DNA from 4 places in the Shewanella oncorhynchi genome. Region 1 is predicted to be linked to each of the others. Evidence: predicted binding sites of a transcription regulator. Region 1 holds the regulator's gene; each other region holds the start of a gene.
The links. Region 1 encodes sigma-54, which starts transcription at its own class of promoters, with help from an activator protein. Its sites were predicted from a motif close to GTTGGCACGNNNNTNGNNT; they were not measured.
Positions count from the first base shown of each region.

Region 2: a site for sigma-54 is predicted at 804-822, ahead of glnA (glutamate--ammonia ligase). Genes of this name have one in related genera too.
Region 3: a site for sigma-54 is predicted at 1,088-1,106, ahead of RA178_RS15230 (DUF3192 domain-containing protein). Genes of this name have one in related genera too.
Region 4: a site for sigma-54 is predicted at 1,345-1,363, ahead of flhA (flagellar biosynthesis protein FlhA). Genes of this name have one in related genera too.

Region 1 covers NZ_CP132914.1:737,578-739,787, forward strand. Annotated here, with positions in the region: gene hpf (ribosome hibernation promoting factor) at 1-196, opposite strand, end outside; gene RA178_RS03360 (RNA polymerase factor sigma-54) at 225-1,703, opposite strand; gene lptB (LPS export ABC transporter ATP-binding protein) at 1,811-2,210, opposite strand, start outside.
Region 2 covers NZ_CP132914.1:360,985-363,194, reverse strand. Annotated here, with positions in the region: gene glnA (glutamate--ammonia ligase) at 910-2,210, shown strand, end outside.
Region 3 covers NZ_CP132914.1:3,375,406-3,377,615, reverse strand. Annotated here, with positions in the region: gene RA178_RS15240 (Zn-ribbon-containing protein) at 1-616, opposite strand, end outside; gene RA178_RS15235 (hypothetical protein) at 616-999, opposite strand; gene RA178_RS15230 (DUF3192 domain-containing protein) at 1,164-1,571, shown strand; gene RA178_RS15225 (DUF2789 domain-containing protein) at 1,583-1,816, opposite strand; gene RA178_RS15220 (GNAT family N-acetyltransferase) at 1,967-2,210, shown strand, end outside.
Region 4 covers NZ_CP132914.1:1,623,868-1,626,077, reverse strand. Annotated here, with positions in the region: gene flhA (flagellar biosynthesis protein FlhA) at 1-1,309, opposite strand, end outside; gene flhB (flagellar biosynthesis protein FlhB) at 1,492-2,210, opposite strand, start outside.

The DNA.
Region 1 (2,210 bases):
CTGAAGTAGCAAAAACTTCACCACCTATGAGGTTTATTCTCGCTTCAGCAATTTGTTGCATTTTCTCAACATTGAGCACAACGTGCACATTATTGATCTGTTCGAAATGGCGTTCAAGTTTTGAAAACTTTTCTTCTACATATGCACGTAACGATTCGGTAATTTCGACATGGTGTCCACTTAGGTTTATTTGCATAGAAACGTCCTCCGATATCCACTGTAGGTTATAAACTTTTACGCTGATTAGAAGGTGGAATAAGCATAGCCTCTCGGTACTTCGCAATGGTTCTGCGGGCTACGTTGATCCCTTGTTCTGCCAGAAGTTGTGCCATCTTGCTATCGCTTAATGGTTTTTTCTGGTTTTCCGCTGCCACCAGTTTCTTTATAAAGGCTCTGATTGCTGTGGATGAGCACTCACCACCATCGTCAGTACCGACGTGGCTAGAGAAGAAGTATTTTAGTTCAAAAAGTCCCTTAGGGGTATGCATGTATTTTTGAGTTGTGACCCGTGAGATGGTGGACTCATGCATTTCTACCGCTTCGGCAATATCGTTAAGCACCATAGGCTTCATGGCTTCTTCACCGTACTCAAAGAAACCTTGCTGATATTGCACTATGCAATTAGCAACTTTAAGCAAAGTGTCGTTACGGCTTTCTAGACTCTTAATAAACCATTTAGCCTCTTGCAGATGGCCGCGAATAAATTGGCTATCGGCTTGGTTTTTTGTGCTGCGTGCCATAGAAGCATAATGTTGATTTACATTGATTTTGGGCATGCAGTCAGGATTAAGCTCAACGACCCAGCGGCCATTTTTCTTCGACACAGACACATCTGGGATAACGTATTCGTCATTATTGGGCGTGATCAACAAACCTGGGCGAGGATTGAGGGTTTGGATGAGTGCTATACCATCCCTTAATTCATCTTCTTTTAATTTAGTCTTACGCATCAATAACCTAAAATCACGGGCGGCGATCAGATCTAAATGATCTTTGATCAGCATGCGGGCGTTTTCTAGGTTGGGAGTATCAGCGGCGAAATGCGACAGTTGGATCAGCAGGCATTCACTTAAATCGCGTGCAGCAACGCCTATGGGATCAAAATGCTGAATGCGCTTGAGTACGGCTTCGACTTCGTCAAGCTCAACTTCAGGATTGCCCATGGCTTCGAGAATTTCTTCAGTGCTTTGGGTGAGATAGCCCTGATCGTCGATGGCATCAATAATGGCGGTGGCAATGGCTAAATCGGTTTCAGAAAACGGCGTGAGGTTTTTTTGCCATTCTAAGTGTTCGTACAAACCTTCACTGGTCTCACCTTGGAAGGGCATATCGTCTTCACGACTGCCGCCGGGGCCTGAGTTTGGGGAGGCGGTAAACACTTCATCCCATGTGGTGTCCATGGGGAGCTCATCGGGCATGGATTCTTTGGTTAGCGACTCTGCCGTGTCTATGGTGGAGCTGTCTTTTTCTGGTGGCAGAGTGCTAGATTCACTGAAATCCGTATCGGATAGCGTTTGGTTTACAGGGGTTTTAGTGGCGTCGAATTGATCCTCTTCCAGCTCGAGAAGGGGATTAGAATCTAATGCTTGCTGGATCTCTTGCTGCAGTTCTAATGACGACAGTTGCAACAGACGTATAGCCTGTTGTAATTGTGGCGTCATGGTTAACTGTTGACCCAGTTTGAGCTGGAGTGACGCTTTCATGTTACCGCTGATCCCTACGTTATTATTGTTGGATGAGGTCGCTTATTATCATTTTGAGTGAAGCCCAATGGCGGTATAAATTGCCTCCATTGGCTTCGCTCGATTAACTATAGCCTGAATTGTTCACCTAAGTACACAGCCCTAACTTGCTGATTGTCTAAGATCTCTGCTGGAGTTCCTTCGGCAATCAGGTTTCCGTGACTCACAATATAAGCATGTTCACATACATCTAATGTCTCGCGGACATTATGGTCTGTGATCAGTACGCCAAGGCCGCGACTTTTGAGTTGTTCGATAATCTTCTTGATGTCGATAACCGAAATAGGATCGACGCCAGCAAACGGTTCATCGAGCAAAATGAACTTAGGATTAGCGGCTAAAGCCCGCGCAATTTCGACGCGACGACGTTCGCCACCCGACAATGACATGCCTTGGCTGTCACGGATGTGGGTGATATGAAACTCTTCGAGCAGATGTTCTAGTTCTTCTTCTCGTTCTTCATTTTTA
Region 2 (2,210 bases), 380 kb from region 1:
GAGCGGCCTTGGCGCACAGGATTATTTTTGAACACTTATAAAACAATTCGCCAATCCTTGGGTAATTTCCGCCAATCATCCACTGAATGAAATCCTCTATAGCCAGAGTTAACGCTCTGTTTAATTGCCATATTCGTAGGAAAAATCCGAGTTAAGCAGCTGAATTTGCTATTTTTCGTATTCAATGTTAGCACTGCTAATGTCGATTTAAGCATCAGTAAAATCGACTTAGATACAGAGAAATTACCACGTGAACACACTGCAATAAATTCTGCGGCACACTTAATCTAACGTTCATGTTGGCGTTTACACCCGATGGCATTAAGACTCACTTCATTGTCACGGGATACCTTTTTACGCATCACTGATTTCACTTGGCCTGTGAACAGCAAAGACATTTCGCACATGAGAACGAACTCTTTCCTAATAATATGATAATAAACCACTATTGGATTGATAATGCGTGGCATAGTTGGACAGACTAGCGTGGTTTTATGACAATTATGCGGCGGTTATGGTGGTGATAAATAGTCTCGTGCAGTGCTGCAAGTATGTGTGAGCTTCACAGAGGCGGTACTTACTGAGATAGTGAAAGCCAAAGCGTTATTGCCATCTCAGTGCCATATAAGCGGTGCATGTTATCGCTGTGCATCCCAGCTTAAGGTTTGCATGAATCAATTCAGTGCGCACCAAAATGGAGTAATGCACCAAAATGCCACAGACAAAAGCACTATTATGGTGCACACGCGAATCCAATTAAGTGCAACAAAGATTTTAAACCATGTTAATCAGTAAGTTAAATTATTGGCATGGATATCGCTTTATAGCTCGTAAGTTTGGCTCAAGATAAATCACTTGAGTTAAAAGATTATAGAAGGGGCATCCCTTTACCCTACCGGAGGCTTGAGAATGTCAGTTGAATCAGTTTTAAAGCAACTTGAAGAATTAGAAGTTAAGTTCGTTGATTTACGTTTTACCGACACTAAAGGTAAAGAGCAGCACGTATCTATTCCTTCTCATCAGGTAGATGCTGATTTCTTCGAAGACGGCAAAATGTTTGACGGTTCTTCTATCGCAGGTTGGAAGGGCATTAACGAATCAGACATGGTACTGATGCCAGATCCAACGACATTCGTACTGGATCCTTTCACCGAAGAAACCACAGCGCTGATCCGTTGTGACATTCTTGAACCCGGTACTATGACAGGTTACGACCGTGACCCACGCTCAATTGCTAAAAAAGCAGAAGCTTACCTGATCTCTACTGGTATCGCTGATACTGTATTGATTGGACCAGAACCAGAATTCTTCCTATTTGACGATGTCCGTTTCGGTACTGACATGTCAGGTTGTTTCGTTAAGATCGACGCTAAAGAAGCGGCTTGGAACTCAGGCACTAGCTACGAAGGCGGCAACACAGGTCACCGTCCATTTGTTAAAGGCGGTTACTTCCCAGTTGCACCGGTTGATTCATCACAAGACCTACGTAGCGCTATGTGTTTAGTGCTCGAAGAAATGGGCCAAGTGGTTGAAGCGCATCACCACGAAGTGGCGACTGCAGGTCAAAACGAAATCGCCACTCGCTTCAACACCTTGACTAAGAAAGCGGATGAAATCCAAATTCTGAAGTACGTAGTGCACAACATGGCACACGCTTACGGTAAGACGGCGACTTTCATGCCTAAACCCATCGTTGGTGACAACGGTAGCGGCATGCACGTTCACCAATCTCTGGCGAAAGACGGTGTTAACTTGTTCGCTGGCGACAAATACGCAGGTTTAAGTGAAACGGCTCTGTACTACATAGGTGGTATCATCAAGCACGCTCGCGCGCTGAACGCTTTCACTAACCCAAGCACTAACTCTTACAAGCGTTTAGTGCCACACTTTGAAGCACCTGTTATGTTGGCCTACTCTGCCCGTAACCGCTCTGCATCAATCCGTATTCCAGTGGTACCAAGCCCTAAAGGCCGTCGTATCGAAGCACGCTTCCCTGATCCACATGCAAACCCATACTTAGGTTTCGCAGCGCTGCTGATGGCGGGTCTTGACGGTATCCAAAACAAGATCCACCCAGGTGAAGCGATGGACAAAGATCTGTACGATCTGCCTCCAGAAGAAGCGGCTGAAATCCCACAAGTGGCAACGTCATTAGAAAACGCCCTTGAAAATCTGCAAGCTGACCATGAGTTCCTGACAAAAGGCGGCGT
Region 3 (2,210 bases), 2.4 Mb from region 1:
ATAAGTAGTAATAGGTCGGGATCTGAGTGAGATATTCGATACGACCGCGCAAATCCCAACCTCTACGAAATAAATCACTGTCCGGACTCGATAATTCCTCAAGTGCGGCAAATTCTGCCTTGGTGGCCGCCGCCATTTGTAACTCATCACAGGCTTGCCATTCGCTCTGCCAACGGATAATGCGCTTATGATCGCCATTAAAGGTTGCGGGTAAACGGTACAGGGGAATGGGCAATAAATTGTCGCCGCTGCGTAGGGGCGAGCACATATGCACAAAACTGGTGTATAGCAGTTGCCAGCTGGGTGTTTCGGTATTACTTACTTCAGAATTGATATCCTGACCAATAAACTTTTCCCGCGGCGCGAGTAGTTTAGCGTCGGTTAATTCTACTAAGGCTTTTTTGACCCAAGGGCTGTGATATTTGTGCGCTAAACTGCTTTTCTCTGGCATCAATAAACGCACTCTAAACTCACCATCATTAAAGGCGACCGCAAATTCTCGCCCTAAGATTTGACCATTAGCTCGATAGGCTTCAAGGAGCTGATTAATTGCCTTCTCGGCGGCAGATATCGTGGTGTCGGCGAAGCATTCGAAGCGCAGTTCAGTGACAAACATTAAGCTGTTTTTCCTTGGATTTCTAATAAGTTGATGCGTTGTTTAAGTTCAAGCAGTTCGTTTTTTAATTGCATTATTTCTGTTTTTTGCTGCTCAGCATGACGTTCAAAATACGCCTGTTGCATCTGCAGGCGCTCGGCGAGCACTGCAAGGGTTAAGGTATCGTTAGTTGCGGGAGTGTCAGTTGTAGGGCTGATAGTTTGCAACTCAGCTAAACGCTCGCGATCCGCCTTAGGCATAGATTTAAATTGCTGTAAGCCTTGGATCAATATAGGTAAAGGTAGGCTACTACCTAAACGGGTTTTAATTAAGGCAAGGCTCGGTACTTTACCGCAGGCTTCGAGCGAACGTGCGGCCGCTAATACTTGGTCAAGGGGACTCATAATTAGCAAAATTCCTTAATTTGTTGAATTGTTTAAACCAATTTTAAAATAATAATTAATTTTTTCATTTAAAAACAGTGTGTTGTCTTGTGGCATTTATTTTGCTTATTGTCCAGCCGAAATACCATTTTTTAAGCTTCAATAATAATTACACAGGATGTCACATGATGAACCATAAATTGAATAACAAACTTATCGCCATCACTTTTTTAGGGCTCGCAAGCTTAGGTCTTAGCGGCTGCGTGGTCAATGTCGGTGATGGAGAATCGGGCTGGGATAGCAGCGAATCTTGGGAGAAAGTGCAGGATAAAAATCGCACTAACTTAACCAAGCTGAGCTTAGGTATGCCTAAAGACCAAGTGATGATCTTAATGGGCACCGCTGATTTTAGTGAAGCCTATATTCAACAAAGTGCTCAACAAGGTGAAGCCAATAAAGAAGTCTTAGTGTTGTTTTATCGTACCCAGCGTAATAATGGCGATGGAAAAACCACTAAGGATGAATGCACGCCTATCGTGCTGAGCAACAATGCCTTAGTGGGTTGGGGTGAAACGGCTTACGGTAAAATCTGAACCAACGAGTCTTATCGTTTACGTAGCTGAGTGTCTAATTGCTCAATGGGCTCAGTCCAGAGGGCATCGGCTTCTAAACCTTCAATGATAAAGCTCTTTTGGGCTGGGGTCCAAAAGGGCGCTTGGCTTAAATGGATGTGATGGTCGATATCATGGGTTGCAATAAACTGCGCTATGGCCTCGTCGCTACTGTCTAAACCGAGTTGCTCAAACAAGTGGCTTAAGTCTACTGGAGTTGTATCCATCATTATTTCCTTTTCAGTATAGTGCCTTCGTTTAGAGTAAGCGCCTGATTGAAAAATGCAATCTATGATTAAAATTTGCACTTTTTAGTTTCCTTGGTAGATTAACAGTTACGCATAAAAAAGTGTGAGCTAAGTCAAGGAATGCTAACGATGGACAATGAAATTCTGGAGGACTGCCGCGCAGTCTATTTGACCGCGGAAGACTTACGCATTGCCGCTTCTATTCTCTATAACGCTTACCATGATGATCCTTTTTTTGTCGATTCACTCTTTACCTCAGACAAAGCCGCTTATGAGCAAAAATTGCGCGCCGCAATCAGGGAAGAACTAAATACGTTATGGCAACAAAAACAAGCCCTCATTGGTTTATTCGACCATGAAAGACTCTTTGGGT
Region 4 (2,210 bases), 890 kb from region 1:
GAATATCTGCCTCTCCGACGACGACGCCCATTAATGAAATGCGATACGCATTAGGCGATAAATCTAAGTTATCGCGAATATGCACCGCGGGCACTAAGAAGCCTAGTTCCTGAGACAACTTTTTACGCACGCCTTTAATGCGGCTTAGTAACTCGCCACCTTGGCCCTTGTCTACCAGAGGGATCAAACGATATCCAACCTCAAGACCAATAGTATCAACATGATGTACATCGTCCCAACCTAGCTCTTTAGGCTCTTTATCTTGTCTTTCTATTGGACCCGATTTCACTTGTTCTAGCGCTTTAAGACGTTTGTTTTCATTTCGTTTATAAACAAAATAAGCTGCACCAGCAGTCATAAAGGCAAAGCTTAAAAACGCCATGTGCGGCATACCAGGAACAATACCCATTACAAACAGGACTCCGGCGGCGATACCCAATGACTTATGACTGTCAAACATCTGACTCATCATCATTTGGCCCATATCACCCGACTCGTTTTGACGAGTCACCATCAAGGCCGCGGCAATTGACAATAATAGACCAGGGATCTGCGCCACTAAACCATCACCGATAGTCAGTAAGGTATAAATTTCAACCGCTTCAGAGAAACTTAAGCCATGCTGCACAATCCCTATGATGAAACCACCTACGATGTTGATCACTAAGATCATGATACCGGCAATCGCATCCCCTTTAACGAATTTGGACGCACCGTCCATCGCACCATAGAAATCGGCTTCACGGGTCACTTCAGCACGGCGTAATCTCGCTTGGTCTTGGTTTAAGGTTCCGGCATTTAAATCGGCATCGATTGCCATTTGCTTACCAGGCATAGCATCCAAGGTAAAACGGGCGCTAACTTCTGCGATACGACCTGCACCTTTAGTCACCACCGCAAAGTTGATGATAATCAAAATGATAAATACCACTAGACCAACGGCATAGTTACCACCGATCACCACAGAACCGAAGGCTTCAATCACCTTACCCGCGGCATCACCGCCATTATGACCCTCAAGTAAAACCACACGAGTAGAGGCAACGTTGAGCGCAAGACGTAATAACGTCGCCACCAGTAACACAGTTGGGAAGGCAGCAAAATCTAAGGGTCTATCAGTATAAATAGCCACCAGTAATACGATGAGAGCTAACGCAATGTTGAATGAAAAGAGTATGTCTAATAGAAATGGAGGGATAGGTAAAACAATCATGGCCAATGCAGCAAGCACAACCACCGGCGTGCCAATGCCTTTAAAAGTGCTGAGCCTAATTTGTTTTACTTGACCAAGAGTCGCTTTAACATCCATTCGCTATAACCTAAACTTTGACGTGTAATAGCATAAAGCAAAAAACGCGCCAACAAGATTAAAGCCATTAATGAAGGAAAAATATGCACTGTGACTGATTGATATACATAAAATTAACCATAAAAAACAAATGAACTCGACATCATCAGCTTTACCAATGACTACCATCTGAGACTAGTGGTTCAATATTTCAATTCATCTGGTATAGGTTGATTGAGTGGGACAGGAATAGGTTTACGACCGCGTCCTTTTTGATATTGGCGCAGCTGGAATACATAAGCCAAAATCTGTGCGACAGCAGTAAACAAACCTTCAGGGATCTGCTGGTCTAACTTAGTCGTATGATAAATAGCCCTTGCAAGTGGTGGGGCCGAGACAATCGCAATATTGTGCGCGCGGGCAATCTCACGTATTTTAAAAGCCACATCATCAACACCTTTCGCTATCACAAAGGGAGCCGCAGAGCGCTGCACATCGTATTTAATCGCAACAGCAAAATGCTCAGGGTTAACGACAATCACATCGGCATTTGGCACTTCAGCCATCATACGCCTTTGTGCTAGTTCACGTTGCATCTGCCGTATATGCCCTTTCACCTCAGGTTTACCCTCAGTATCTTTATATTCATCTTTTACTTCTTGTTTGGTCATCTTAAGTTGCTTGTTGTGATTCCAAATTTGGAACGGCACATCGATGACGACAATAAACAAAATCGAGGAACATAACAGGATAAACATCCAAACCAACAAATCTAATGCATGGTAAACATTACCTGGAAGATGGTCGCTAGACAGCAACATGATGTCATTGAAATAGAAGCTTAATAAAAAATAAGCAGAAAACGCTACTACCGAAAATTTTGCAATGCCTTTGGTGAGTTCAACCAGAGCCTGTACGCCAA